DNA from 2 places in the Neorhizobium sp. AL 9.2.2 genome. Region 2 is predicted to be linked to the other one. Evidence: predicted binding sites of a transcription regulator. Region 2 holds the regulator's gene; the other holds the start of a gene.

Region 1 (14,729 bases), 410 kb from region 2:
CTGCCAGAGCGTGTCGTCGGCATCAAAACCGATTGCGGTAATCGGGCGCATGTCACTAGCCTCCAGACCGTCAAGATACGGAAGGATGCGACGTTGGACAAGCTTCGAAGCTTACTGTCCCTTCGCCTTCAGCCATGCCTGCATCTCGGCAATTTCCTTTTCCTGCGCCTTGATGATCTCTTCAGCCAGCTTGCGCAGGTCAGGGTCCTTGCCGTGTTCCAGCTCGACCTTGGCCATATCGATCGCGCCTTGGTGGTGAGCGATCATGCCGCGCGCGAAATCGACATCTGCATCGCCGGAATAGTTCAGCGACATGTCGCTGTGCATTTTTGCAGCCGCATCCTTGTAGGCCTTCGTAGACGGGCTTGTGTCCGTCTGTCCCTGCGGCTTTGTCGAGGAATGGTCATGCCCCTTCATGTCCTGCGCAACGGCCAGGCTGAAGGAAAGGGCAAGAACGGCGGCGGCGATGGGGAGCGTGCGTGTCATCATGCACCAAAGCTAAAACGCAGCTTCGCGCAAATCAAGCTACCGCGCGATCACATCATGGACAGCCTGATACTCACGGCCAAGTTCGCCATAGGGCGCGACCGGCCAGCACCAGGCTCGGACCGCCTGCGGCGGCGTAAGGCCGGCCAGAAGATCCGTTGTCTCCAGAACCTCTCCCTGCCGATCGACAATTCTATAGGCGGTATCGGTCAACAGGATCTGGCGGCAGGGCAGGGCGGAGATCCCGTCCAGATGCGCGCTGACAAGCTTGGCAACGATGGCATCCGGCTCCGGGTGCCTCATCTCCTCAAGCTGCCGCCTCGCACCGACGCCGATCTGAGACAGGATGTTGGCCGAGACGACGAGATCGAGATACGGCACCTGCCGCAGAAACGCCAAAGGCTCCGGCACGTCGCCGGCAAGTGCCTTGTCGAGATCGGAGAGATTGCGCGAAATCAGCCGCACATTCCGGTATCTGCCCGCAAGCATCCGCAGCCGCACGGAGGCGAGATGCACCAGATCGACCAGAACGACCGTATCGAAACCCTTCGCCAGATCCTCGATCGGCACGTCGCGCAACAGACCGGAGCCAAGCACGACGACGGTCCGCCGCTGCTTCATGTCCGCGATAGTCTCGCGAATGAACGTCTTGCAATTCTCCTCATGCGGTGCCCAGGCGTCGGCGCAACGTCTGGCACGCGACCAGAGATTGACTGATGACCGGATGAACGGCCGGAATTCGGCTGGCGTGACCGGCAGGGTCGCGGTGTAATGGAGCGCTTCGAGGATCATGGGTGAGCGATAGAGGCCTGGCTCCCAGTTCTGTCAAGCATTCAGGCCAAGCTCGCGCTCCATCTCGTCCCAGGTGTAGGTTTTCTCACCGGCTTGGAGACGTTCCATGGCGGCTTGCCCGGCTGCGATATCGTACATATTCTCAAGATGCTGCTCGATGACGTCTCGGATATAGACGTCCGGCGCAGAGCCGGCCTCTGCGGCGTAACCTTCGACAAGCTTCAGCATTTCATCCGGGATTTCGATCGTGACGCGCTTGTCCATGGCCGTAACCCCTGTGGTGGCGCAATATATACCACTGCTCTAGCCTGTTCGCCAGCCGCCGCCCTTGCCGCTCCGGCTGTCATCCTCTAAGAAACCGCACACTAATCCGGCCTTTCCCGAAGGCCCGAAGGCAATGGAATATCGATCATGAGCGACAAACAAAAGAAGCCCCAGAAACTGAAGGCCCGCCTGCCGCGCGGCTTTGTCGATCGTTCGAGCGCCGATATCCACGCCACCAACGAGATGGTCGGAAAAATCCGCGAGGTCTACGAACGCTACGGCTTCGATCCGCTCGAGACGCCGCTGTTTGAATATACCGATGCGCTCGGCAAGTTCCTGCCCGACAGCGACCGTCCCAACGAAGGCGTCTTCTCGCTGCAGGACGATGACGAACAGTGGATGTCGCTGCGCTACGATCTGACCGCGCCGCTCGCCCGCCATGTCGCGGAAAACTTCAACGAGATCCAGCTGCCGTTCCGCACCTACCGCGCCGGCTACGTGTTCCGCAACGAAAAGCCAGGTCCCGGCCGCTTCCGCCAGTTCATGCAGTTCGACGCCGATACGGTCGGCGCACCCGGCGTCCAGGCCGATGCCGAAATGTGCATGATGATGGCCGACACGATGGAAGCGCTCGGCATCAAGCGCGGCGATTACGTGATCCGGGTGAACAACCGCAAGGTTTTGGATGGCGTCATGGAGGCGATCGGCCTCGGCGGCGACGACAAGGCCGGCCAGCGGCTGAACGTGCTGCGCGCCATCGATAAGCTTGATAAGTTCGGCCCTGAGGGCGTTGCACTGTTGCTGGGTGCAGGCCGCAAGGATGAGAGTGGCGATTTCACTAAGGGTGCTGGGCTTCTTGATTATCAGATTCAAGCATTGCTTGCGCTATTCCTACCGCAACCTGACGGATTCGTGACTGTTGCCATTGCAACTGATGATCCAAATAAGCCGGAAATTAGACTAGTTTCGGTTGGAGAATATGATGCACTAAAGTCCTCGGAAACTACCGCAGATAGGGTGCAAGATATTGTTGAAACGGTTGGTAAGCCGGCCGCTTCAGCATTGGGGCTGATCCAGTCTGTCTTCGCGTTGGCGAGAGCAGACATGAGTTCTATCCCATCGGCTGTAGAAGGTAACAACGAGCTGTTTAACATGGCCAGGATGTTCCTTGCCGCCGGTTACGGCCCGGACCGCATCCGCATCGACCCCTCCGTCGTCCGCGGCCTCGAATACTACACCGGTCCTGTTTACGAAGCCGAGCTCACCTTCGACGTCACCAACGAAAAAGGCGAAAAGGTCGTCTTCGGCTCGGTCGGCGGCGGTGGTCGTTATGATGGTCTCGTGTCGCGCTTCATGGGCCAGCCGGTGCCGGCCACCGGTTTCTCCATCGGCGTCTCGCGGCTGCTGACGGCGCTGAAGAACCTTGGCAAGCTCGGCCAGGATGAGGTGGTCGCACCCGTCCTCGTCACCGTCATGGATGGTGATGTCGAGAGCATGGGACGCTACCAAAAATTCACGCAGGATCTCCGCCAAGCCGGCATTCGCGCTGAAATGTACCAGGGCAACTGGAAGAAATTCGGCAACCAGCTGAAATATGCCGACCGCAGAGGCTGCCCGATCGCCATCATCCAGGGCGGCGACGAGCGCGCCGAGGGTGTCGTGCAGCTGAAGGACCTGTTCGAGGGCAAGCGCCTCTCCGGCGAGATCACCGACAATGCCGAATGGCGCGAAGCCCGCGTCGCCCAGGATACGGTCGCAGAAACCGATCTCGTCACCAAGGTGCAGGAAATCCTGGCAGCCCAGGCCGAAGACCGCAGGCGGGCGAAGGGCGAATGATGTCTGTGACGGTGGCTTTTCCCCTCCCCAACCCTCCCCACAAGGGGGAGGGAGCGCGTTGGTGCGTAACGCCGGCGTCGGATGTCCCGCTGCGCCTCGCTGGTGAGATCGGCGACCGCCCCGAGTTTTCTCCCCCCTTGTGGGGGAGATGGGCGGCAGCCCAGAGGGGGACTTTCTCCTCCATCGCAGGAGTCGTCCCATGCCGCTGATCAACATGCCGGAATTCTCCGGTCGCCTTCTCGATGAATTTGCCGGTCGCGGTGCGGCCCGCATCGATACGCCGGTGATCCAGCCGGCAGCACCGTTTCTCGACATGGCCGGCGAGGATCTGCGCCGTCGCATCTTCCTCACTGAAAGCGAGCGCGGCGAAAGCCTGTGTCTGCGGCCGGAATTCACCATTCCCGTCTGCCTGCGCCACATCGAAACCGCCACCGGCACGCCGCGGCGCTATTGCTATCTCGGCGAAGTGTTTCGCCAGCGTCGTGACGGGGACAACGAATTCTACCAGGCCGGCATCGAGGATCTGGGCGAAAAGAACGTCGCGAGCGCCGATGCCCGTGCCGTCACCGATGCCGTCGAAATCATCGCGAGCCTGCTTCCAGGCCGCGCGCTCACCGTGACGCTCGGCGACCAGACCGTGTTCGAAGCGGTCGTGCGCTCGCTCGGCCTGCCGCTCGGCTGGCAGAAGCGGCTGATCCAGGCCTTCGGCAATACCGCGCTTCTGAAGCAACTGCTGCTGACGCTCGCCACCCCGCATCCGGTTGCAGGCCTGTCGCCGGAACTTGCCGATCTCTTGCGCAAGGACGAGGCGGCGCTGATCGACCATATCGACCGGACCATGCAGGACACCGGCTATTCCACCAATGCCAGCCGCTCGCCGCGCGAGATCGCAGCCCGGCTGACGGAAAAGCTGGCGCTGGCCGAAACCCGGCTGGATGGCGCGGCACTTCTTCTGCTCAGCGAGTTCCTGTCGCTGGAACTGCCGCTTTCGGAAGCCGCCGCCGCCCTTGCCGGTTTTGCAGATGCCGCAGGCCTGTCGTTCGGCCACGCGCTTTCCGAATTCGAAGCCCGCGTTGCAGCGCTTCAGGATCTCGGCATGGACCCGTCGCGCATCACCTATCGCGCTGCCTTCGGTCGTCCGCTCGATTATTACACCGGCCTCGTCTTCGAGGTCACGCAAAAGGGGTCGGACGCGGTTCTGGTCGGCGGCGGTCGCTTCGATCGGCTGCTGACGCTGCTCGGCGCCGTCGACGACATTCCGGCTGTCGGCTTCTCGCTGTGGCTCGACCGGATCGAACAGGCGAGGGCGCGCTGATGACCATTACCATCGCTTTGCCCTCCAAGGGCCGCATGAAGGACGACGCCTCTGAAATCTTCGAGCGCGCCGGCCTTCCCATCGTCGCCGTCGGCAATGATCGCTCCTATCGCGGTCGCGTCGAAGGCCATGAGGATATCGAGATCGCCTTTCTCTCGGCCTCCGAGATCGCCCGTGAACTCGGCGCCGGCGCCGTCGATTTCGGCGTCACCGGCGAGGATCTCGTGCGCGAAGGCCTGGTCGATGCAGACAGGCAGGTCGAGATCGTCGCCCGCCTCGGTTTCGGCCATGCGGATGTGGTCGTCGCCGTTCCGGAGATCTGGCTTGACGTCGATACCATGGCCGATCTCGGCGATGTCGCCGCCGATTTTCGCGCGCGCCACGGTCGGCGGTTGCAGATCGCCACGAAATACTGGCGGCTCACCCAGCAGCATTTCTCGTCGCAGCACGGCATTCAGCTTTACCGCATCGTCGAAAGCCTCGGCGCCACGGAAGGCGCACCGGCGGCGGGACAGGCCGATATCATCGTCGATATCACCTCGACCGGCTCGACACTGCGCGCCAACCACTTGAAGATCCTGTCGGATGGCGTCATCCTGAAGTCGCAGGCCTGCCTCGTGAGAGCACGCAAATCCGCGCATGAGAGCGATCCGCGCATCGCGCATATCGTCGATGCCGTGCGCAACGCGCTCTGATGGCCGGCGAAGACGCCAATATCATCGGGCTCTACGAACGCCACGCAGCTGCCTTCGACAAGCTGCGCGGCAAGACCCTGTTCGAGCGACCGTGGCTCGACAGGTTTGCGGCCACCATGCCGCCGCGCGGTCACGTGCTCGATCTCGGCTGCGGTGCAGCGGAACCGATTGCGGCAGATCTGATCCGCCGCAATCTTCGCCTCACCGGCGTCGATACGTCGGAAACGCTGATCGGGCTTGCCCGCGAACGGTTTCCGGGCCGCGCCTGGATCGTTGCCGACATGCGCAAGTTCTACCAGCCGACCAAGTTCGATGGCATCATCGCCTGGCACAGCTTCTTCCACCTCAACCCGCAGGACCAGCGCGCCATGTTCCCGCGCTTTGCAGCACTCGCTGGCCCCGGTGCGGCGCTGATGTTTACCGCCGGCCATTTCGAAGGAGAGGCGATGGGGGAGTTCGGCGGTGAACCGCTTTACCACGCCAGCCTGTCACCGGAGGAATACGAAGCGCTCCTCACGAGAAACGGCTTCGAGGTGGTGGCGAGCGTCGCCCAGGATCCGCAATGCGGTGGCGCAACCGTCTGGCTGGCAAAGAACATCCGCCGCCGGACATCATAGCAATTCCAGAATAAAAAAAGCCCACCAGTCAGTTGACTGGCGGGCCTTCATGGCAGGGAACGCTTTAGAGGTTAGGCTGCGATTGCAACCTTGCCGCGGCGAGCGTCGACCGAGTAGAGACCTGGGCCGTAGGTGGCGAGCAGGATGTAGGCGCCGGCAAGGGTCACGTTCTTCATCAGCATGATGCCGTTCAGCGTGTTGATCCAGCCGAGAGCGGCATCCGGCCAGCCGGGAACGGCAACGGTGCCCGAATGGAACATCACGCCGGTGAAGATGCAGAACAGGGCGATGGCCCAGCCGGCGATCTTGGTCTGGAAGCCGACGAGAACGGCAAGACCGGCAACGAATTCGAACAGGCCGGCGAGATAGGCAAGGGCGGTTGCAGCCGGCATGCCGGCGCCTGCTATCATGCCGGCAGTGCCTGCAGGATCGGCCAGCTTGCCGAAGCCGGCAAAGATGAACATGAACGACAGAAGAATGCGTGCGACGAGAATGATGATGTTGTTGGTGCTGGACATGGGAAGTCTCCGGGTTGCGGCGCTGGATCTTTCTCCCCGCCGCGTGTGAATTCTTGAACCGGACATTACCCCTTTCTGCCAAACGCGAAAGATGAACGATCGGAGACTGTTTGTCTCATAAAAGTGAACGATCAAGGCCATTTTAGAATGTGCAAAAAACCGCATATGCAAGCGAAGGTGAACGCAACCTTCAGCCGGGGTTCACCGTTTGGCACCTACCATCGGGTCGTTCTCACATTGAGTTCGACCTCGAACTAGGAGGAAGATATGAAGAAGATCGCCATCACCACGCTCGCACTCGTCATGGCGTCTGCATTTGCAGTGCCGAGCTTTGCGCAGACATACCGCAGCGAAAGCCGCGAAAACCGGCAGGAAAACCGGATCTACCGCGGTGCCGTCACCGGCAAACTGACGCCGCAGGAGCTTCGCAACATCGCTCGCCAGCAGAACCGCATCGATCGCGCCCAGAACCGCGCAGCCCGCGATGGCGTAATCACCCCGCGCGAGCGCCGCGAGATCGAGCGCCGCCAGAACAACGCGTCGCGCAACATCTACCGCAAGAACAACAACCGCCGCACGATGTACTAAGCCGCGCGGCACTTGCAACGACCCTCGACCGTCCGGCTCTGCCGGGCGGTTTTTTTATGGGCGCGAAACGAAAAAAGGCGGCCCGGAGACCGCCCTTTCGGTTCGTCAATGTGGTCGATCAGAACTCTTCCCAGTTAGAGGCGGCTGGCGCTAGCGAACCGAAGGCCGACGCAACCTTCTTGGCGAGGGTGCGTGCCGGCGAGGGGGTGGCGCGGGCGGTTGCGTGATCGGCAACGCGGACCGATGCGGACATCCCGCGGTCGCCTTCGGTGTTGAACCGACCGACGAGCTCGCGCAGTCGCTGGGCTTCCTGGGCAAGCGCAGCGCTTGCCGCCGTTGCTTCTTCCACCATCGCGGCGTTCTGCTGGGTTACCTGGTCCATCTGGTTGACGGCGACATTGACTTCCGACAGGCCGACCGACTGTTCCTTTGCGGACGTGGCAATCGCATCGAGCTGCGAATTGATCGCCACGACATGATTCTGGATCACCTGAAGCGCAGTGCCTGTGGCGCTCACCAGTTCGACGCCATTCTTGACTTCGGACGCCGAGTTCCGGATCAGGTCCTTGATCTCCTTTGCCGCCTGCGCGGAGCGCTGCGCGAGCTCGCGCACTTCCTGGGCAACCACCGCAAAGCCCTTGCCGGCTTCACCGGCGCGCGCCGCCTCAACGCCCGCATTGAGGGCGAGAAGGTTGGTCTGGAAGGCGATTTCGTCGATCACGCCGATGATGTTGGAGATCTGCGAGGAAGACTGTTCGATCCGCTGCATCGCATCGACCGCTTTTGCAACGACGGCGCCGGACTGGGCAGCCGATTGATTGGCTTCGATCGCCATCGACCGGGCTTCCTCCGTGCGACTGGTGGAGGTGCTGACATTGGCCGTGATCTGGTCGAGCGCTGCAGCTGTCTCTTCGAGCGAGGCGGCCTGCTGTTCGGTACGTTTCGACAGGTCGCCGGCGCTCTGGCTGAGTTCGCGGGATCCGCCGTCGATCGCGTTGGTGGCGTTGGCGACGGAGTGGAGCGTGTCGCGCAGCTTGGCGACCGAGTCGTTGAAATCCGCTCGCAAGCCTTCGAAGTCTGCGGCGAAAGCCCGGTCCAACTGGAAGGTGAGGTCTCCGGCCGAGAGCCGCTTGAGGCCTTCCGCCAGACCATTGGTCGCCTCGGCCATCGCCTCGCTGCGTTGGCGTTCGCTCTCCGCGTTGCGGACACGGTCCGCTTCCTGGGTCGTACGGTTCAGCTCGGCTTCATGCTCCATTTCCTTGCTGCGCAGAGCATTGTCCTTGAACACCTGCAAGGCCTTGGCCATGCTGCCGACCTCGTCGCGGCGGTCCGCGCCGGCCACCAGCGCCGACAGATCCCCGTTTGCAAGGGTCAGCATCGTGCGCTGCAAGTGCTGGATGGGTCGTGCAAGCCAGGCACGGATCAGGAAGAAGCCTGCGACGAGCACGAGGGCGAGACCTCCGATAACGGCGCCGAAAGTGGCGTAGATGGTTGTCTTCGCACTGGCGCTGAGATTTTCGCTTTCCTGATTTGCAGCTGTCATCACTTCGTCGGTCACCACCGTGAGTTTTTCGGTAACGGCCGCAAACTTCGGCTTGCAGTCCCTCATGAAGGCTTCCTGAGACGCCAGCACGGCAGCCTCGTCCGTGGCCTGAGCTGCGGCCTGAACCACAGGGCCGCAAGCGTCATTGAGAACGCTCAAACCTTCCGCCTTGATCGGCGCCAGCTTGGCATTAGCGGGAAGGGCCGCCATCGCCTTGTCCATCCAGCCACCAAAAGAGGATTTGGCTTTTTCAAACGCCGCAAGACTGCTCGCGTTCTCTTCGTCAGTGCGCGACACAAGCAGGTCGCCAGCGGCAGCGTGCCCGGTCTGCATGTAGCGATTGGCGCGTGCAATTGCCAAAGTTGCCAGGCTTTCCTGCTGGAGAAGCCCGCCATACTCGCTATCCAGCGTTCGAATGCTGTTGCTGCTGTAGAAGGCAGTTGCGACGACGAATATGCCGAAGAACGACATGAGCGTCAGAAATTTACCGATCAAAGATACGTGCTTCATGGCAACCTGCGCGTTGGTGTTTGATTAAGCGCAGTTAATGTGAAGTTGCTTAGAAGAGCGTCACTGCCGAATTACTATTTTATACGAATAAAAATTATCAGTCCTTGTCGTTCGGTAAGTTCAGAGGGGGAAATGCTATGCATGCCGTATGCCTCAATAGCAGAAAGGGCGCCGGTTGCCCGACGCCCTTTCCGAAACACTGAACCTGAAGGATCAGATGTGCAGACCTTACGGCCTGATCACATCATGTCCATTCCGCCCATGCCGCCCATGCCGCCGCCGCCCATGCCGCCGCCAGCCGATTCCTTCTTAGGAAGTTCGGCAATCATGGCTTCGGTGGTGATCAGCAGCGAAGCAACCGAAGCTGCGTTCTGCAGAGCCGTGCGAACGACCTTGACCGGGTCGACGATACCCATGGCGATCATGTCGCCATATTCCGACGTCTGGGCGTTGTAGCCGAAGTTGTCGCTGTCGCCGTCGAGGATCTTGCCGACAACGATCGAAGCTTCGTCACCAGCGTTGGTTGCGATCTGGCGAACCAGCGACTGCAGCGCCTTGCGGACGATGTTGATGCCGGCTTCCTGGTCGTCGTTCGCGCCCTTGGAGGTGATCTTGGTCGAAGCGCGCAGGAGTGCGGTACCGCCGCCTGGGACGATGCCTTCCTGAACGGCAGCGCGCGTCGCGTTGAGCGCGTCGTCGATGCGGTCCTTGCGTTCCTTGACTTCGATCTCCGTGGAGCCGCCGACGCGGATGACGGCAACGCCGCCAGCGAGCTTGGCAAGACGTTCCTGCAGCTTTTCGCGGTCGTAGTCCGAAGAAGTTTCTTCGATCTGTGCCTTGATCTGTGCAACGCGGCCTTCGATGTCGGTCTTCTGACCGGCGCCGTCGACGATCGTCGTGTTTTCCTTGGTGATCGAGACCTTCTTCGAACGGCCGAGCATGTCGAGCGTTACGGTTTCGAGCTTGATGCCGAGGTCTTCGGAGATGACAGTGCCGCCCGTCAGGATGGCGATGTCTTCCAGCATGGCCTTGCGGCGGTCGCCGAAGCCAGGAGCCTTGACGGCAGCAATCTTCAGGCCGCCACGCAGCTTGTTGACGACGAGCGTTGCAAGAGCTTCGCCTTCGACGTCTTCAGCGATGATCAGGAGCGGCTTGCCGGTCTGAACGACAGCTTCGAGAACAGGCAGCATGGCCTGAAGGTTCGAAAGCTTCTTTTCGTGCAGAAGGATGTAAGCGTCGTCGAGATCGGCGACCATCTTTTCCGGGTTGGTCACGAAGTAAGGCGACAGGTAGCCGCGGTCGAACTGCATGCCTTCGACGACTTCGAGTTCGGTTTCAGCGGTCTTGGCTTCTTCGACGGTGATAACACCTTCGTTGCCGACCTTCTGCATGGCTTCAGCAATGTCACGGCCGACCTGTGCGTCGCCGTTTGCCGAAATCGTGCCGACCTGTGCAACTTCTTCCGAAGTCGAGATCTTCTTGGCGTTGGCCTGGAGATCCTTGACGACTTCTGCAACGGCGAGATCGATGCCGCGCTTCAGGTCCATCGGGTTCATGCCGGCGGCCACTGCCTTGTTGCCTTCGCGAACGATGGCCTGTGCAAGAACGGTAGCAGTCGTTGTGCCGTCGCCGGCGATGTCGTTGGTCTTCGAAGCAACTTCGCGGACCATCTGGGCGCCCATGTTTTCGAACTTGTCTTCAAGTTCGATTTCCTTGGCGACCGAAACACCGTCCTTGGTGATGCGCGGAGCGCCGAAGGACTTGTCGATGATGACGTTACGACCCTTTGGGCCGAGCGTGACCTTCACTGCGTCAGCGAGGATATCGACGCCGTGAAGCATCTTTTCGCGCGCGGTGCGGCCAAACTTGATTTCTTTAGCTGCCATGTTGGGAACTCCTGAAAAGGGGTGTCAGCAAATATTGGAAGAAGAGCAGTCGGCTAAAATCAGCCGATGATGCCCATGATGTCGGCTTCCTTCATGATCAGAAGGTCGACGCCATCGAGCTTGACTTCGGTGCCCGACCACTTGCCGAACAGAACGCGGTCGCCGACCTTGACGTCGAGTGCAACCTGCTTGCCGCTTTCGTCGCGGGCGCCAGGACCAACGGCGATGATTTCGCCTTCAGCTGGCTTTTCCTTGGCGGTATCGGGAATGATGATGCCGCCCTTGGTCTTTTCTTCAGACTCGACGCGCTTGACTACAACGCGGTCGTGCAGGGGGCGAAAATTGGTGCTTGTCATTGTCTAATCCCTCGATCAAATGACATGGACGGGTCTCAAGGACCCGCGGAGTGACGTTTAGCACTCATCTATCGAGAGTGCTAACGAGACCCGAAATAAGGATGGCTGCGAGCTGAGTCAAGAACGGGCTTGAAAAATTCAGGGCTCAGGGAGCGGCCATGCAGAATACGCTTAACGACCAAAACCCGGGCGCAGCGCCGAGCTTTCGTGAGCTCGTGGCCGTGTTTGCCCGGATCGGAGCTCTCAGTTTCGGAGGGCCTGCCGGACAGATCGGCATGATGCACAAGACTTTGGTGGAAGAAAGACGCTGGCTCTCGGAAGAGCGGTTTCTGCACGCCCTCAACTACTGCATGCTGCTGCCCGGTCCGGAAGCGCAGCAACTGGCAACCTATATCGGCTGGCTGCTGTTCGGCGTGCGCGGCGGTATCGTTTCGGGCCTGCTTTTCGTGCTTCCCGGCCTTGCCATCATTCTCGGTCTCTCAGCAGCTTACGTCCTCTATCAGGATGCGACATGGCTTGCCGGCCTGTTCTTCGGCCTGAAGGCGGCGGTCCTTGCAATCGTGGTGGAAGCCGTGATCCGCCTCGGGCGCCGCACGCTGAAAACTACCTTCCTGCGTGGCGTCGCGGCCGCTGCCTTCATCGCCCTGTTCTTCTTCAGCCTGCCGTTTCCGCTCGTCGTGTTCGCGGCCGGTCTCGCAGGCTATCTGATGACGCGGGCAGGGGCGCAGCAACCGCAAGACAGCGTCGCCAAAGAGGACAGTCCTCCCGGCGCGAAAACACTTGGTGTCGGCCGCACGATCGCGACGCTCGTATTCTGGATCCTCGTCTGGCAGTCGCCTGTTCTGGCGCTCTGGGCCTTCGATGCGCCGGAAAGCCTCTCAAGCCTGTTCGCGTTTTTCTCCAAGATGGCACTGGTCACCTTCGGCGGCGCCTATGCGGTTTTGGCCTATGTGGCGCAGGTCGCAGTCGCCGATTACGGCTGGCTGAAGCCGGGCGAGATGCTCGACGGACTGGCGCTTGCGGAAACGACGCCGGGCCCGCTCGTGCTGGTTCTGTCCTTCGTCGGCTTTCTCGTCGGCTTCCGGGAAGCGTCCGGTCTCGGCCCCGTCACGGGCGGGATTGTCGGCGGACTGCTTGTTGCCTGGGCAACCTTCGTGCCGAGCTTCGTCTTCATCTTTGCGGGCGCGCCCCTGATCGAGCGCCTGCGCGGCAACGGCCTTTTATCCGGCGCGCTGTCTGCCATCACCGCCGCGGTCGTCGGCGTCATCCTCAACCTCGCGATCTGGTTCGGCCTGCACGTTCTGTTCAAGGAAGTTCGCCACGTCGATCTCTTCGCGCCCATCGGATTTGGCCTCTCCGTCCCGGTCTGGTCCAGCCTCGATCCCGTCGCGATGATGCTATTCGCAGCCTCCGCCGTCATGCTGTTCGTCCTGAAGCTCGGCATGGTGCCGGTGCTCGCCATCAGCGCGGCGGCCGGTTTTCTCGCCCAGATCGTTCTGATCCAGTGAGGATCGGACCATTGCAAAAATATGAAGTTTTGCCGGGTTCTGCCTCGCAGCGGCGCCTTTCACCGCCTTGTCCCTTGTAATCTCGCCGACGGTTTGCGATGTCAGCCTCCTAATCGAGCAGGCAAAACCGGCAGGAACTTTTGACATGGCAAAGCGCATCCAGAATTTGAACGACGTGATCGAGGGCTACGATGTCGTGCTTTCGGATGTCTGGGGCGTGGTCCATAACGGTGTCGAAGCCTTCCAGCATTCCTGCACGGCGCTCGCCGCCGCCAGAGAAGCCGGCGCCACTGTCGTGCTGATCACTAACTCGCCGCGCCCCGCACCTGGCGTTATCGAGCAGATGAAGCATCTCGGCGTGCCGGACGACAGCTACGACCGGATCGTCACCTCAGGCGATGTAACCCGCCATCTGGTCGCCGAAGGCCCGAAGAAGGTGTTTCTGCTGGGGCCTGAACGCGACCTCAACTTCTTCGATGGACTGGGTATCGAGATCGTTTCTGAAGCCGACGCCGATTGCGTCGTCTGCACCGGCTTCTTCGACGACGAGAAGGAAGTGCCCGAAGACTATACCCAGATGCTGACCACCTTCATCAACCGCGACGTGCCGATGATCTGCGCGAACCCGGATCTGGTGGTCGAACGCGGTCACCGGATCATTCCGTGCGCCGGTGCGGTCGCCGCCTATTACGAGCAGCTCGGTGGCCAGGTCCGCGTCGCCGGCAAGCCGCACAAGCCGATCTACGACGAGGCGCTCTCGATTGCCCGCCAGGAGCGCGGCGATGTCGACAAGGCGAGGGTTCTCGCGATCGGCGACGGCATGCCGACCGATGTTCGTGGCGCGCTTTCGCAAGGCCTCGACCTGCTTTATATCAGTGCCGGCATTCACATCGCGGAATATGCTGTCGATGGTGAAACCGACGAGGCAATCATGCAGGAATGGCTGAAAAGCGAGAACGCGGCGCCGAAATTCTGGATGCCGCGTCTCGCCTGATCCGGAACCTGACATGACCGTATTTCACCGCAACGAAATGAAGGAGCCGCTGCCCGAAAGCCTCAAGGGCGGCGTCGTCGCGATCGGCAATTTCGATGGCGTCCACCGAGGCCATCGCAGCGTGCTCGATCGGGCGCTGGAGCTTGCCGCCAGCCGCGGCGTGCCCGCGCTCGTGCTGACGTTCGAGCCGCATCCGCGCACCGTCTTCAAGCCCGACCAGCCCGTCTTCCGGCTGACGCCGGCGCCTCTCAAGGCACGGCTGCTGGAAGCGATGGGTTTTCGCTCGGTGATCGAATATCCGTTCGACCGCGACTTCGCGACCCGTTCGGCCGAAGATTTCGTGAAGACAATCCTGATCGACTGGCTGGGCGCAAGCGCCGTCGTTACCGGTTTCGACTTCCATTTCGGCAAGGGCCGTGAGGGCGGACCGGCTTTCCTGATGGGCTCCGGTGATCGTTACGGCTTTACGGTGTCGCTGGTGGATGCCTTTCGCGACGAAAACGCAGAGGTTGTCTCGTCGAGCCGCATCCGCGATCTGATCGCCGAAGGAGACGTTGTGGCTGCCGCAGGCCTGCTCGGCTATCGCTACACGGTCGAGGCGGAAGTGATCGGCGGCGAACAGCTTGGCCGACAGCTCGGCTATCCCACCGCGAACATGAAGCTTGCCCCTGAAACGGAACTCAAGCCCGGCATCTACGCCGTGCGCTTCAGACGAGCCGACGGCACGCTGAATGACGGCGTCGCAAGCTACGGCCGCCGCCCGACGGTGACGGACGACGGCGCACCGCTTCTCGAAACCTATCTGTTCGATTTCTCCGGAA
Region 2 (14,729 bases):
TGCCGGACGGCGTGCAGCGCAGCCTGGAATTTCCCAGCCGCTCGATAAAGCCGTGTTCCAGAAGCCGCTCTTCGCGGACCGGGTCCGGATCGCGGCCGGAAAGCTCCTGCCAGCGCGCCAGGTCGACGCCTTCGGTCAGGCGCAGTCCCATCAGAAGCAACTCGTCCGCCTGCTCGTCGAAGCCTAGCAGTTCCTGGTCGACCATGCCGTGGCCTTGTGTCTCGACCTGGTCCAGCCACGTCTCCGGACGTCGCTCGGTGGCGGTGGCGATCTTGTCGCGTCCCCGCGTCAGGCGACCATGCGCACCGGGGCCGATGCCGGCATAGTCGCCATAGCGCCAGTAGGTCAGGTTGTGCCGGCTTTCAGCACCCGGCTTGGCGTGGTTGGAAACCTCGTAGGCCGGCATGCCATGCGCGGCCGTGATCTCCTGCGTCGCCTCGTAGAGCAGCGCCGACTGCTCATCATCTGGAACGATCAGTTTGCCGGCCTTGTGCAGGCCGTAGAACGGCGTGCCTTCCTCGATCGTCAGCTGATAGAGGGAAAGGTGATCGACGGCATAGGAAATGGCCTGCTTCAGCTCCGCTTCCCAGGCCTCCACGGTCTGCTTGGGACGGGCGTAGATCAGGTCGAACGACATGCGCGGAAAGATCTCGCGCGCCAGCTTGATCGCCTTCAGCGCGTCTGCCACGTCATGCAGGCGGCCGAGGAATTTGAGATCCGTATCGTTGAGAGCCTGCACGCCCATCGAGACCCGGTTGATGCCGGCAGCCCTATAGCCGCGAAAGCGCTCAGCCTCGACGCTGGAAGGATTGGCCTCCATCGTGATCTCGATCCCGTCAGGCACATGCCAGTGCTGCGCGATCCCGTTGAGGATCGCCCCGACGGTTGAAGGATCCATCAGCGAAGGCGTACCGCCGCCCAGAAAGATGCTCGTGACCGTCTTCGGCCCGCTCATCTTCCGCATCGTTTCCATCTCTTTCAGAAACGCGGCGGTGTAGCGGAGCTGATCCACGGGCTGGTGGCGGACATGGCTGTTGAAATCGCAATAGGGGCATTTGGCCGCGCAAAACGGCCAGTGCACGTAAACGCCGAAGCCCGGCTCACCCGTGTCGGGTAGCAGCATGCCGGGAAAAAGGGGAGCGACGGCGTTCAATGGGGATCAGGCCTCCAGGCAGGTTTCAACGAACAGCTTGAACGCGCGCGCCCGGTGCGAAAGCGCATGTTCATCGCCGGGCTTCCAGCCGTGCTTTTCCTCGCTGGTCATTTCACCAAACGTGGTCTCGTGCCCTTCCGGCTGGAAGATCGGGTCGTAACCGAAACCGGCATCACCACGCGGCGGCCAGGCGACAACGCCTTCGACATCGCCGCGGAAGAGTTCGGTGTGGCCATCCGGCCAGGCAAGGCAGAGAACGCTCACAAAACGGCAGCTGCGCTTGTCGGGCTTGGTCGCACCCTTTTCCTGCAGCGCGTCTTCCACCTTCTGCATCGCCATCGCGAAATCGCGGCTGCCATCCTCGCGCTCGGCCCAGTTGGCGGTATAGACACCGGGAGCACCGTCCAGCGCATCGATGACGATGCCGCTATCGTCGGAAAGGGCGGGCAGGCCGGACGCCTTGGCAGACGCAAGCGCCTTGATCGCCGCATTTTCCTCGAATGTCGTGCCGGTCTCATCCGGTTCCTCGAACTTCAGTTCGGCTGCGGACTTTGCCGAAAAGCCGAACGGACCGATCAATTCGGCAATCTCACGGATCTTGCCGGCATTGTGGCTGGCAACGACGATCGTTTTCGTCTCAAGCTTGCGCATGAAGGTTCCTATAGATTCCAGAGCCTCGGCTCTGCGCATTCCAGGCTGTTGCCGGCCGGGTCACGGAAATAGATGGATCGGGCGCCGGTCGGCCAGCGAAAATCGCTTTCAATCACGATGCCCGCCTTGTTGAGCTTTTCGACCATTCTGTCAATCGCCGGCCCGTCCATACGAAAGCACACATGCCCCGGGCCTGTCGTGCCATGCGGGGGAACCGGCAGCGCATCATCAGGTGGCGGCTTCAGAGTCTCGGCGCGATTGAAGATTAGGAGGATGTCGGGTCCGCATCGGTAAAACACGTGGCGATCGCCGGCCCGCAACACCCGTTCAAGCCCGAGCAGTTCACCGTAAAAGGCTTCCGCCGCATCGAGATCATCGACATAGAGCGCTGTTTCGAGAATGCCGTCGATCAAAACAGTCGCTCCCTTGTCTGATGCTGCCCCGCCATGAAGGCGGGGGAGAGGTTCGATCGAGAGGTAGTCTCTCCGGAAAGGAAGACTGCCCCTCGCAACTCTTGGATCAGCCAGCGTTGAAATCAGCCGCCGATCGCCTGCTTCTGCAGAGCTACCAGTTCCCGGGTGCCGTCCTGTGCCAGCGACAAAAGGTTGAGGAATTCCTCCTGGCTGAAGGGAGCACCCTCGGCCGTGCCCTGAATCTCGACGATGCCGCCGCTACCCGTCATGACGAAATTCGCGTCTGTCTCGGCGGCGGAATCCTCGAGGTAGTCGAGATCTATGACCGGCTGGCTTGCAAAGATGCCGCACGAGATCGCCGCGACATGGTCTTTCAGAACCTTGTCGAGCTTGATCATCGAGCGGGTGTCCATCCATTTCAGGCAATCATACAGCGCCAGCCAGCCACCGGTAATGGCCGCCGTGCGGGTGCCGCCATCGGCCTGGATCACGTCGCAGTCGATGGTGATCTGCTTTTCGCCAAGCGCGGAAAGGTCGACCACGGCGCGCAGCGAACGGCCGATCAGGCGCTGGATTTCCTGGGTACGGCCACCCTGCTTGCCGGTCGCAGCCTCGCGCTTCATCCGGTCGCCGGTGGCGCGCGGCAGCATTCCGTATTCGGCGGTGACCCAGCCCTTGCCGGAATTGCGCAGCCACGGCGGTGTCTTTTCTTCAAGGCTTGCGGTGCACAGAACATGGGTATCGCCGAACTTGACGAGACAGGAGCCCTCGGCATGCTTGGAGAAATTGCGCTCGAACGAAATCTTGCGCATCTGATTTGTCTGTCTGCCTGAAGGCCGCATCCGTCACTCCCTAAATTATTGTTTCCGCCTTCTAAGGCTCGGAGCCGTCATTTGCAAAGAATTTCCCTTTTGCGGATGCGCAAGTGAGCGACTATATCTGGGAGATGAGATCAGCAGCATGGTAAAGGGGCCAATGGTATTTCCGGGACTGACGGGTCGCGACAACGGCTCCGTGCTTGATGATCGTTCGCGGGAAATCTTTCGCCGCATCGTGGAAAGCTATCTGGAATCCGGCGAGCCGGTCGGTTCGCGCAATCTGTCGCGACTTCTGCCCATGTCGCTGTCGCCAGCCTCCGTGCGCAATGTCATGAGCGATCTGGAAGAGCTCGGCCTCATCTACTCGCCGCATATCAGTGCAGGCCGCATGCCGACCCAGACAGGGCTGCGGTTCTTTGTCGATGCCTTCATGCAGGTCGGCAATCTCTCGGAAGAAGACCGCGCCAGCATCGACCGGCAGATCCGTCCGCCGGATCGCGATCAGACGCTCGAAAACCTGATGGCCGATGCAAGCCTGATGCTGTCTGGCGTCTCGCGCGGCGCCGGCATCGTCATCACCGCCAAGAACGATCCCGTCCTCAAACATGTCGAGTTCATCCGCCTGGAGCCCACCAAGGCGCTGGCCGTCCTTGTTGGCGATCATAATCAGGTGGAGAACCGGATTATCGACCTGCCCGCAGGCGTGACCTCGTCGCAGCTCGGCGAGGCCGCAAATTTCCTCAACGCGCATCTCGCCGGCCAGACGCTGCCGGAATTCCGCGGCCAGATGAAAATGCTGAAGGAACAGGTCGCAAGCGAGCTTCACACGCTGTCACATGATCTGGTGGAACGAGGTCTGGCTTTCTGGTCGGGTGATCAGGAGGACGGAAAGCCGGGCCAGCTCATTGTGCGCGGTCGGGCAAACCTTCTGGAAGGTCTGGCTGACGTCAGCGATCTCGATCGGCTGCGTCTGCTGTTTGACGATCTCGAAAAGAAGGACAGCCTGATCGAGATCCTCGACCTTGCCGAAAAGGGGCCGGGCGTGCGGATCTTTATCGGTTCGGAAAACAAACTGTTCTCTCTATCCGGCTCCTCGCTCATCGTTGCGCCCTATCGTGATGGCGAGGAACGCATCGTCGGCGCGGTCGGCGTGATCGGCCCAACCCGGCTGAATTACTCGCGCATTGTGCCCATGGTGGATTACACGGCGCAGCTGCTTGCAAGGCTATCCCGCTAGGATGTTCCCAAGCCCTTGATTTTTTCGCCCCGAACCTCGATATCGGGCGCAACCACCCTTCCAGATTCCAATACGCACCGGAGACCGTCATGACCGACGAAACCAAGAAGAACGGACCTGACGCAGCTGCTGTCGAAAACACGGCGGAAGCCGTAGCATCCGCTCTCGAAGACGCCGCCGATCAGAGCGCAGGGGAAGCCTTCTTCGCGCAGGAGCCCGATCCGATCGATGTGCTCAAGGCTGAAAATTCCGATTTGCGCGACCGTTTCATGCGGCTTGCTGCAGAGATGGACAACCTTCGCCGCCGCACCGAGCGTGAAGTAAAGGATGCCAAGTCCTACGCCGTCTCGGGCTTTGCCCGCGACATGCTGGCCGTCTCGGACAATCTGCGCCGCGCGCTCGACACTGTTCCGGCAGACAAGCGTGCCGGAGCCGATGCGACGCTGACGAGCCTGCTTGAAGGCGTCGAAATGACCGAGCGTGGCATGCTGTCGACACTCGAGCGGCACGGCGTCAAGAAGATCGATGCCGAAGGCGAGAAGTTCGATCCGAACTTCCATCAGGCCATGTTCGAGATCCCGAATGCGGACGTACCCAACAACACTGTCATGCAGGTCGTCCAGGCCGGCTTCATTATTGGCGAACGCGTCTTGCGCCCGGCCATGGTCGGCGTCGCCAAGGGCGGCCCGAAGGTTGAAGCAGCGGCGGCTGAAGACAAGAAGGACTGAGCTCCTCAGAGCCTTTCCAAGAAAAATGGGCGCCTCGGGCGCCCATTTGCGTTTGGCGACCGCGGGTAAGGATCAGTGCGTCGTATCCAGCGAAACATGCGCCAGGGAACGGATCAGGGCCAGTTCCGAATTGAGATGGGCTCGGGTCTTCTTGTCCGCATCGCCGATCAGTCCCTCCTGACCATCGGCAATTTTGAAGATTGCATCGAGCTCATCGAGAAGATGGGGATCCTTGATCGCCAGCAGGATGATAACCGCCTTGAGCAGTCTGTCATTCGCAGCGATCCTGGCACGTATGTCGTCATTCATGTCTATCTCCTTCAACGGGAAAGACATGTGGCGTATTTGACAAAAGGCAATTCTAAAGAGGGCTCGAAAACAAGATTAGCCGCTCCATTCGAGGGCGAGCGGGCGGCTTTACTCTATAGAAAAGGAGTATAAAGCCGCCTCAGGCGGCGTGGTTTGCCTGTTCTGCATTCAGAAAGGCGTAGATTGCCGACGCGGAATCGGTCTTGCGAAGCTTGGCAACGAGATCCTGATCGCGCAATACGCGGGCAATACGCGAAAGCGCCTTCAAGTGGTCGGCGCCGGCGCCCTCTGGGGCGAGCAGCAGGAAGACAAGATCGACCGGCTCGTCATCAAGCGCTTCGAAGTCGATCGGCGATTCCAGGCGGGCGAACACGCCCTTGATGGACGATATGCTGCTGAGCTTGCCATGTGGGATGGCAATGCCGTGGCCAACGCCCGTCGACCCCAGCCGCTCCCGTTGCAGGATGACGTCGAAGATCTCCCGCTCGGGAACACCCGTCAGCTTGGCCGCTTTCACAGCAAGTTCCTGAAGAAGCTGCTTCTTGGAGGTCACTTTAAGGGCAGGAACAATCGCATCTTGCTGCAGCAAATCCGCCAAAGCCATTCTTATCATCCTTTTGCCGCGAAGGGCGAAGAGAGCGCCAAAGGCGCTCTCCCGAGAGTTTTTAGTTCTTCATACCGGTGGAATCGATCCAACCGATATTTCCGTCATTGCGCCGGTACACGATGTTCAGCTCCTTTCCAGGGCTGCGGAACAACAGGACCGGTTCGTCCGTCATGTCGAGCGCCATCACGGCGGTCGCAACGGACATGGTCATCAACTGCTTCGTGCTTTCCGCAACGATTGTCGGTGCGAAATCGTCTGGCACGTCGTCTTCTTCATCCGGTACCCGGTCCATGACCGTGTAAGCCACTTCGGAAAAACCGTTCGCGTGATTGCCGGCGTGATGGTCCTTCAGTCGACGCTTGTAGCGACGAAGGCGTTTTTCGATCCGCTCCGCTGCAGCATCGAAACTTGCCTGTGGATCATTCGCTTCTCCGGCCGCATGCAGGACGATCCCGGTATCGAGATGCACCTTGCAATCTGCCGAAAAACGCGAGCCGGACTTCTCGACGATCACCTGACCCGAATACCCCCCGTCGAAGTATTTGGTCACTGCACCGCCGATGTGGTCCTCGATCTTCTGTCGAAACGAGTCGCCGATTTCCATATGTTTACCGGATACACGCACACTCATGGAGTTACTCCTTATTGTCGTGACTTGCATGTTCCAGTCTACGCCAACCGGCCTCTTGATCCAAGCGGTTCACGAATGGCAGGGCCAAATTGGTTTGGGAATTGGTTTAGATCCCGTGTCGCCCGGTCAGGTTGCGGCGGGTCTCTAAACTGCCATTAACGGAATGTCAATCTGTGCGGCACGTGTGGCGAATACCGGGTCGCCTATGACTGCCCTCGATATGTGAGGCTAGAACGCTGCCAGTTTCGCGATGGCGCGCTTTTCCCGCCTGCGTTGCACCGATGACGGAATGTTCATCGCCTCGCGATATTTCGCCACCGTCCGGCGCGCAAGTTCGACACCGCCCTGTTTGAGGCTGATGACAATGTCGTCATCCGAAAGGACGGCACTCGGCAGCTCCTGAGAAATCAACAATCGGATGCGATGCCGCACCGATTCGGCCGAATGGGTGTCTCCACCCTCTTCCGCCGAGCCGATCGACACTGTGAAGAAGTATTTCAGTTCGAACAGGCCGCGTGGCGTCAGCACATACTTGTTGGAGGTGACGCGGCTGACGGTGGATTCGTGCATCTTGATGGCCTCTGCCACCGTCTTCAGGTTGAGCGGTCGCAGGTGATCGACGCCGTGCAGCAGGAAGGCATCCTGCTGGCGTACGATCTCGCTTGCCACTTTCATGATCGTCTTGGCGCGCTGGTCGAGGCTGCGGGCGAGCCAGTTCGCCGTCTGCATGCAGTCCGACAGAAAATTGTGATCTTCGCCGTTCTTCGGGCAGTGTTTGGAGACCGTGTTGAAATAGGTGTGGTTGACCAAAACGCGCGGCAGGGTATCGGGATTGAGTTCGACGTTCCATCCACCATCAAGCGATGGCCGGACCACGACATCAGGTGAGATAGACTGCGAGAACCCGCCCTCGAAGCCCGCACCCGGCTTCGGGTTGAGCTTGCGGATTTCAGCCATCATGTCGATCAGATCTTCGTCGTCCACGCCGCAGATCTTGCGCAGAGACGCAAAGTCACGCTTGGCGAGAAGATCGAGGTGATCGATCAGCGCTGCCATGGCCGGGTCCAGGCGGTCGTTCTGGCGCAACTGGATCGCCAGGCATTCGCTCAGGCTACGGCAAAATACCCCGGGTGGATCGAAGGTTTGCAGCTGAATGAGAACGGCCTCTACCGCCTCCGGCGCCTTGCCGAGACGGGCCGCGACCTCTTCGATGTCGCCCTGGAAATAGCCGGCATCGTCCAGCTGGTCGAGCAGGTCCTGGGCGATCAACCGGTCGCCCGGGGTGGTCACCACGAAAGGCAGCTGTTGTCCGAGATGATCGCGCAGGGTCACCTGACCCGCAACGAAATCGTCGAGGTCGTAGTCCTCGCCGGCATCGCCGCCGGGCATCGATTTCCACTGGCCGAGAAGTTCGGGCGCGTCCGGCCGCTGTGCCGGTGCGTCGTCGGGAAACACGTTTTCAAGGCTGGCATCGAGGTGATCGCCAAGCTTGGCCGTGCCGTCGCGGGTTGCGCTCTCATACCAGTCGAGGGAGCCGATATCGGCTTGCGCCGCCGACTGGCCTTCGAACGGTCCGTCATCCTCGCGCGAACCGGAAAACTCCAGATCGCGGGGATCAAGCCCGCCTAAATCCGCATCACCATCGCCGTCGCCTGCCGCTATTTCGAGCAGCGGATTTTTCTCGACTTCCTGCGCGATGAACTGGTTGAGTTCAAAATGCGTCATCTGCAGCAGCTGAATGGACTGCATCAGCTGCGGTGTCATCACCAGCGATTGGCTCTGTCGCAGAAAAAGACTGGCAGATAACCCCATGGCGGACGCGAAACTCCCGTGATCTCCTTAAAATCATGCGGTCATCGCACGATAGTCGAGAGGGAGACACCGAGATTACGGCGCCATCCTTCAACTGGCACAAGAATTGCTTTTTTGATAGATTTGGTCAAGCGGCACGAAGCGGGAAAGTGGATTCTTTCTGGCCTCAGAGGCTGAACTTGTCGCCAAGGTAAAGACGACGAACATCCGGATTGTTGACGATATCGTCGGCCCTGCCATGCGTCAGGACTTCGCCTGCGTGAATAATGTAGGCGCGGTCGATGAGACCCAGCGTTTCGCGGACGTTGTGATCCGTTATCAGTACCCCGATACCGCGCGCCGTCAAGTGGCGAACCAGGTTCTGGATGTCGGAAACGGAAATCGGGTCGACACCGGCAAACGGCTCGTCCAGCAGCATGAAGGCAGGGTCGGTCGCCAGCGCGCGGGCGATCTCGAGGCGACGCCGTTCGCCACCCGACAACGCGACAGCCGCGGACTTGCGCAACTGGCTGATGTGGAATTCCTCCAGCAGCTCGTCGAGCTTCGCTTCCCGCTTGTCGCGGTTCGGTTCATGCACTTCGAGAACCGCCCGGATATTGTCTTCGACGGACAGTCCGCGAAAGATCGAGGCTTCCTGCGGCAGGTAGCCGACGCCGAGACGTGCACGCCGATACATCGGCATATGCGTCACCTCGTTGCCATTGATGGCAATCATGCCCTCATCGACAGGCACAAGCCCGGTGATCATGTAGAAACACGTCGTCTTGCCGGCGCCGTTCGGTCCGAGCAGGCCGACAGCCTCGCCCTTGCGCACGACCAGCGATACGCCGTTCACCACGCGCCGCGTGTCATAGGTCTTGGAAAGACCATGCGCCACCAGCGTACCCTCATAGCGCGCCTTGTCGCGTGCAATGAAAGGTTCGGTCACGGGCGACCGGTCGGCGGACCGGTTGGAGAGGAAAGGTATTTTCAAGGGCTTGGATTTCTATTGCTTAGGTCGCGACTTCGGGTCGAGCATGATTTCCACGCGGCCACCGCAGGAATCGAGCTTCGCCTGTCCGGTCGCCATCTGCACGGTCAGCTTGCAGCCGCGAAACACGTTGGCGCCTTCGGAAAGCACGACTTGCTTGCCGGAAAGCACGAAGGTCTGCGAGGTCATGTCGAACTCGCCCTTTTCGGCGGTCGCCTGCTGAGTGCCCGAGGTGAGGAAAACGGTGTCGTCGAGAAAGATCTTGTCGATGTCGGTGCTGCCGGAGGTCACCGAAGCGCCTTCACCTTTGTAAAGCACGGTCATCTTGCCGGCCTTCATCGTGGTCGTACCCTGCACCACCTGCACATTGCCGGTGAAGAAGGCACGTTTTTCCTGATCCTTGATTTCCAGCTGGTCGCTCTGGATCTGGATCGGCGCATCGTTGGAAAGCTTCAAGCCTTCCATCTTGCTGCTGGTGGTCTGGGCGGTCGCGCTGAAGGCAAGGCCGAACACGAGTCCGGTGGCCATCACGGCGGAAGAGATACGAAAGAGTCGATTCGTCATTGCGGCCGTGCCCTATTTGCCTTGGTTGCGGATGCGGGCAGGGTCGAGGTCGACCTGAACCTTGCCGATCAGGGTGATTGTGTGTCCCTTATCCGTTATCTTCAGGGAGTTCGCAACAATGGAACCCGCGTCCATGGAGATTTTGACCGGGTCCGGCGTATCCATCAATCCACCCGGTATATCGAGGCGGGCGGATTGGAAGCGCGCAGTAATCCCGTTGGATAAATTAACGTCGAATGGTTTGGTCAGATCCAGCTTGTCGGCGCCACGATCGAAATCGGCACCGGCGGCGGTGACACGCGCAACGACCTCGTCATTGATCGGCACGGCCGCCTTGACGTTTTCGAGGCTGATCATGTTCGGGTTCTGGATATCCTGCAATGCGCGGTTGGCAATCATCGAATAGCTGATGCCGTCGCTGTTGCGGCCGGAAATCGCGGGCCGTTCCATGACGATCTTGCCATTTTCGATGCGCGCGCTTTCGATCGACAGGTTTTCCGGCAGATAGGCGCGCACGATCGCCACCCCGATAAAGGCGGCGGAGATGATGGCTGCACTGATCGGCAGGAATATCTTGAGCTTGCGCACCCTTGCGGAATGGGCAAGTGCCGACTGATAGATATCGTCGGGCGACTGCCCGATCGCGCGGGAAGCGCCGGCCAGGGCTGGGTTGCGGATATGCTGCAGCATTCTGCTCGTCCGGTCCTTTCCGGCAAGATTTGTCGTAAAGATGACTGGGCCGCCCGCGTTGAGATCGACGGAAGCGGCGCTAGTTGTTCACCTGCGGCCTCAATATGGTTTTTATCGTTCAACAAACAATAATGGACAACATAAAAACGTGATATGCCCGCTTGAAACAAAAAGCCGGACCCTATTTGGGCTGGCTCGCTATGAGGATTGAGAATGGATCAGATGGGGATTGCTGAACGGCGCCAGTTGCGTCGGAAACTGAGTTTCTGGCGGGTTGCGGCCCTCGTGTTTCTCGTCGGCATCGGTTTCGCGCTGTATCGGGTCACGGTCGGCGCCAGTGGCAACTCCGCGGTCGCGCACGTCGCCCGCGTCGATATATCAGGCATGATCCTCGACGACAGGGAATTGCTGGAGCGATTGGAGAAGATCGCCGAAAGCAGCCAGGCAAAAGCGCTCATCGTCTCGATCAATTCTCCGGGCGGAACGACCTATGGCGGCGAGCGCATCTTCAAGGCCATCCGCCATATCGCGCAAACCAAGCCCGTTGTCTCGCAGGTCCGCACCCTTGCCGCATCCGCAGGCTATATGATTGCGTCTGCTGGCGATCATATCGTCGCCGGCGAAAGCTCCATCACCGGCTCGATCGGCGTCATCTTTCAGTACCCTCAGGTCGATGAAGCGCTGAAAAAGATCGGCGTGTCGCTGGAGGAGATCAAGTCGGCGCCGCTGAAAGCCGAGCCATCGCCCTTCCATCCTGCCAGCGAAGAAGCCAAGACGATGATCCGCAATATGGTGATGGACAGCTACGCTTGGTTCGTCGATCTCGTGGCCGATCGCCGCAACATGCCGCGCGATGAGGTTCTGAAACTCGCTGACGGTACGATCTTCACAGGCCGCCAGGCGCTTGCCGTCAAGCTGGTCGATGAACTCGGCGGCGAAGACGAGGTCCGCGCCTATCTGGAGACCCGCGGTGTGGCCAAAAGCCTGCCAGAAGTGGAATGGAAGGACGGCAAGTCCTCGTCCTCATTCTGGTTCGCCAGTGCCGTGTCGCAGTTTTTCCGCATGACCGGACTGGGCGACCAGCTTTCCCCGGCAGCGCTTCGGATCTTCGGCTCCGACAAGTTGTTCCTTGACGGTCTGGTTTCCGTTTGGCAGGTTGGAAGCGACTGAAAGCCTAATTTTTTCAGGGGGCACCTAACTTTTTTCAGGGGGCAGAAGTGATCAAATCTGAACTGGTGCAGATCGTTGCAGCGCGCAATCCGCATCTCTACCATCGTGACGTCGAGAATATCGTCAATGCGGTCCTCGACGAGATCACTGATGCTCTCGCCGGAGGTAACCGGGTCGAGCTGCGTGGCTTCGGCGCGTTTTCGGTAAAGAACCGTCCGTCGCGCTCCGGCCGCAATCCGCGCACAGGCGAAAGCGTCTTTGTCGAGGAAAAATGGGTGCCGTTCTTCAAAACGGGCAAGGAATTGCGCGAGCGCCTCAACCCGGATCTTGCCGACGAGGACGATTGATCGCGTCGAAGGTCGGGCATCACACTTGAAAGCATGACGCCGCCCTCTATTCTGCACTAGACGCCGGCAGCGATGACCGGCGATCCATCGTTTGATTGTCACTTGCCGGGAGAAAGCCATGACCAAGTTCAAGAGGATCGTGAGCCTCGTGATCTTTGTGCCCCTCGGCATCGTTTTGATCGTTCTGGCCGTCGCCAACCGTCAAAGCGTCACGCTCGCACTCAATCCCTTCCGTCCGGAAGACAGCGTCCTGTCGCTGACGGCACCGCTGTTCCTGCTGGTACTGCTGGCGCTCCTGTTCGGCATGGCGCTTGGCTCGTTCGTGACCTGGTGGAGCCAGGGCAAGCATCGCAGACAGGCCCGGATTGAAGCTCGCGAGGCCGTCCGTCTGCAAAAGGAGAACACTGCCGCGGTCAAGCCGTCGCCGTCAGTCGTTCCGGCCAACCAGGCCATTGTTCCCGCCCCGGCCAGCAACGCCGCGCTTCCAGCCAGATAACGACCCGCGGTCAGAGCCCCTCGGTTCTGGCCTCCGCCGTCTTGGCGATGACCGCTGCGTTGAAGTCCGCAAAGAACTTTGCTGCCAGTTTCTCGGTTGTCGACCGCACGAGCTTGGAACCAAGCTGCGAGATACGCCCTCCGGTTTGCGCCCGCGCGATATAATGCAGCACGGTCTCAGTCCCGTCGGCCTCAAGCCGTACATCGGCCGCGCCCTTGGCAAATCCCGCAACGCTTCCCTGACCCTCGGCGGAGATCGTGTAGCTTTCTCCCGCCCTGATGTTCGAAAGCGTGATCGTGCCGGCAAGGCCAAGCGAGATCAGGCTGAAGCGAACCTTGATGCTGGCGGCAAGTTCGTTGTCCGAAATCCACTCCAGCCGCTCGCAACCGGGAATGCACTGGCGGATGGTTTCGGCATCGTTCAGCGCGCGCCACACGATATCCCGCGGCGCCGCGATCCGTTCCTGCCCTTCGATATCCATCTCGATCTCCCGTTTCGCTGATTAGATAGGCGTCGAAGCGAGCGAAAACAGATCTGACGCTATTGCCGGCTTTGAAGAACGCGGCACAGATGCTATCTGCTGCGAAAGACAAGAACCCGAGCGGATGATCGCAGTGATGAACAAGGAAAGGCGGCCGACCGGCAAGCGCCCGGAGAAGCCAGCAGCCAAGGGCGCGCCTAAGTCGCCTGCCAAAAGCCCGGACAAGCGCCGCAGCGAAGCGGGCAGCCGCCCGGCCGTTGCCGCAACCCGCACCAGGTCGACCGGCCCCCAGGCTGCGCGCTCGGAAGGTCGGGCCGAAGCCCAAACCACCCAGTCGCGCCGTCCTGACAGACCACAGGCACAACCGCACGTACCGGTCGAAACGCGTCCGCTTCTTGCCCGCAGCGGCGATCTGCCAGCCGAACGCGTGCCGATCATTCTGGAATCGTCCGGCGCCGGCGATTTCCACCTGATCGACACCGGCCGCGGCCTGAAGCTTGAGCAATACGGCGATTACCGCGTCGTGCGCCCGGAAGCCCAGGCCCTGTGGCAGCCGACGCTTGCCGACGATATCTGGGAAAATGCCGACGCGATCTTCACCGGCGACACGGATGAAGATGGGATGGGCCGCTGGCGCTTTCCGGCGCAGACGCTCGGCGAAACCTGGCCTCTCGCCCTTCTCGGCATCGATTTCCACGGCCGCTTCACCGCATTTCGCCATGTCGGCGTGTTTCCGGAACAGATCGTCCACTGGGAGTGGATGAAGGAACGCGTCGAGGAAGCCGCCAAGGCCGGGCGCACACTGAAGGTGCTCAACCTGTTCGGCTACACCGGCGTCGCGTCGCTTGTGGCGGCTGCCGCCGGTGCCGAGGTCACCCATGTCGACGCGTCGAAAAAGGCGATCGGCTGGGGTCGCGAGAACCAGTCCTTGTCGCGTTTGGAAAAGGCACCGATCCGCTGGATCTGCGAAGACGCGATGAAGTTCATCCTGCGCGAGGAACGCCGCGGCAACACCTACGATATCATTCTCACCGATCCGCCGAAATTCGGCCGCGGTCCGAATGGCGAGGTCTGGCATCTGTTCGATCATTTGCCGCTGATGCTCGATGTCTGCCGGCAACTTCTGTCGCCCAAGGCTGTCGGCCTGGTGCTAACAGCCTATTCGATCCGCGCCAGCTTCTATTCCATCCATGAACTGATGCGCGAAACCATGCGCGGCGCAGATGGCGTGGTGGAATCGGGCGAACTCGTCATCCGGGAAGCGGGCCTTGACGGCAAAGTCCATGGCCGCGCGCTTTCCACCTCTCTTTTCAGCCGTTGGGTACCCGCATGAGCGATAATTTTCACAGAAACGGGCCTCGGCGCGTCGGGCAGGTGAAGGAAGTCACCTCGCTCGCCAACCCCATCATCAAGGACATCAAGCTTCTCACCGACAAGAAGCACCGGGAAGAAGCCGGTGCCTTCATGGCGGAGGGGCTGAAACTTGTCATCGACGCGCTGGAACTGGGCTGGACGATCCGCACGCTCGTCTATGCCAAAGCCGCCAAAGCCAAGCCGCTGGTCGAACAGGTTGCGGCAAAGACCGTTGCTGATGGCGGCCTCGTTCTCGAGGTCAGCGAAAAGGTCCTGTCGTCGATCACGCGCCGCGACAA

The links. The regulator HrcA, encoded in region 2, represses chaperone genes, less so after heat shock. The targets are predictions, from matches to a motif close to GTTAGCACTCNCNNNNNGNGAGTGCTAAC.
Region 1: groES (co-chaperone GroES) is a predicted target of HrcA. The motif match lies at 11,463-11,491, and genes of this name have one in related genera.

What each region holds. Positions count from the first base shown of each region.
Region 1 covers NZ_JAALXU010000001.1:667,808-682,536, forward strand. The annotation lists gene G6K99_RS03165 (HAD family hydrolase) at 1-51, opposite strand, end outside; gene G6K99_RS03170 (DUF305 domain-containing protein) at 112-486, opposite strand; gene G6K99_RS03175 (hypothetical protein) at 526-1,278, opposite strand; gene G6K99_RS03180 (DUF6290 family protein) at 1,312-1,542, opposite strand; gene hisS (histidine--tRNA ligase) at 1,690-3,378, shown strand; gene G6K99_RS03190 (ATP phosphoribosyltransferase regulatory subunit) at 3,578-4,693, shown strand; gene hisG (ATP phosphoribosyltransferase) at 4,693-5,388, shown strand; gene G6K99_RS03200 (class I SAM-dependent methyltransferase) at 5,388-6,005, shown strand; gene G6K99_RS03205 (DoxX family protein) at 6,077-6,523, opposite strand; gene G6K99_RS03210 (hypothetical protein) at 6,791-7,111, shown strand; gene G6K99_RS03215 (methyl-accepting chemotaxis protein) at 7,230-9,164, opposite strand; gene groL (chaperonin GroEL) at 9,404-11,050, opposite strand; gene groES (co-chaperone GroES) at 11,110-11,406, opposite strand; gene chrA (chromate efflux transporter) at 11,565-12,914, shown strand; gene G6K99_RS03235 (TIGR01459 family HAD-type hydrolase) at 13,060-13,908, shown strand; gene G6K99_RS03240 (bifunctional riboflavin kinase/FAD synthetase) at 13,922-14,729, shown strand, end outside.
Region 2 covers NZ_JAALXU010000001.1:262,299-277,027, forward strand. The annotation lists gene hemW (radical SAM family heme chaperone HemW) at 1-1,123, opposite strand, end outside; gene rdgB (RdgB/HAM1 family non-canonical purine NTP pyrophosphatase) at 1,160-1,804, opposite strand; gene G6K99_RS01365 (VOC family protein) at 1,813-2,217, opposite strand; gene rph (ribonuclease PH) at 2,340-3,059, opposite strand; gene hrcA (heat-inducible transcriptional repressor HrcA) at 3,193-4,272, shown strand; gene grpE (nucleotide exchange factor GrpE) at 4,362-5,000, shown strand; gene G6K99_RS01385 (hypothetical protein) at 5,073-5,309, opposite strand; gene ptsN (PTS IIA-like nitrogen regulatory protein PtsN) at 5,449-5,913, opposite strand; gene hpf (ribosome hibernation-promoting factor, HPF/YfiA family) at 5,975-6,547, opposite strand; gene rpoN (RNA polymerase factor sigma-54) at 6,776-8,359, opposite strand; gene lptB (LPS export ABC transporter ATP-binding protein) at 8,526-9,326, opposite strand; gene G6K99_RS01410 (LptA/OstA family protein) at 9,345-9,893, opposite strand; gene lptC (LPS export ABC transporter periplasmic protein LptC) at 9,906-10,583, opposite strand; gene sppA (signal peptide peptidase SppA) at 10,797-11,753, shown strand; gene G6K99_RS01425 (integration host factor subunit beta) at 11,801-12,100, shown strand; gene G6K99_RS01430 (lipopolysaccharide assembly protein LapA domain-containing protein) at 12,219-12,596, shown strand; gene G6K99_RS01435 (CoxG family protein) at 12,607-13,077, opposite strand; gene G6K99_RS01440 (class I SAM-dependent methyltransferase) at 13,211-14,410, shown strand; gene G6K99_RS01445 (RNA methyltransferase) at 14,407-14,729, shown strand, end outside.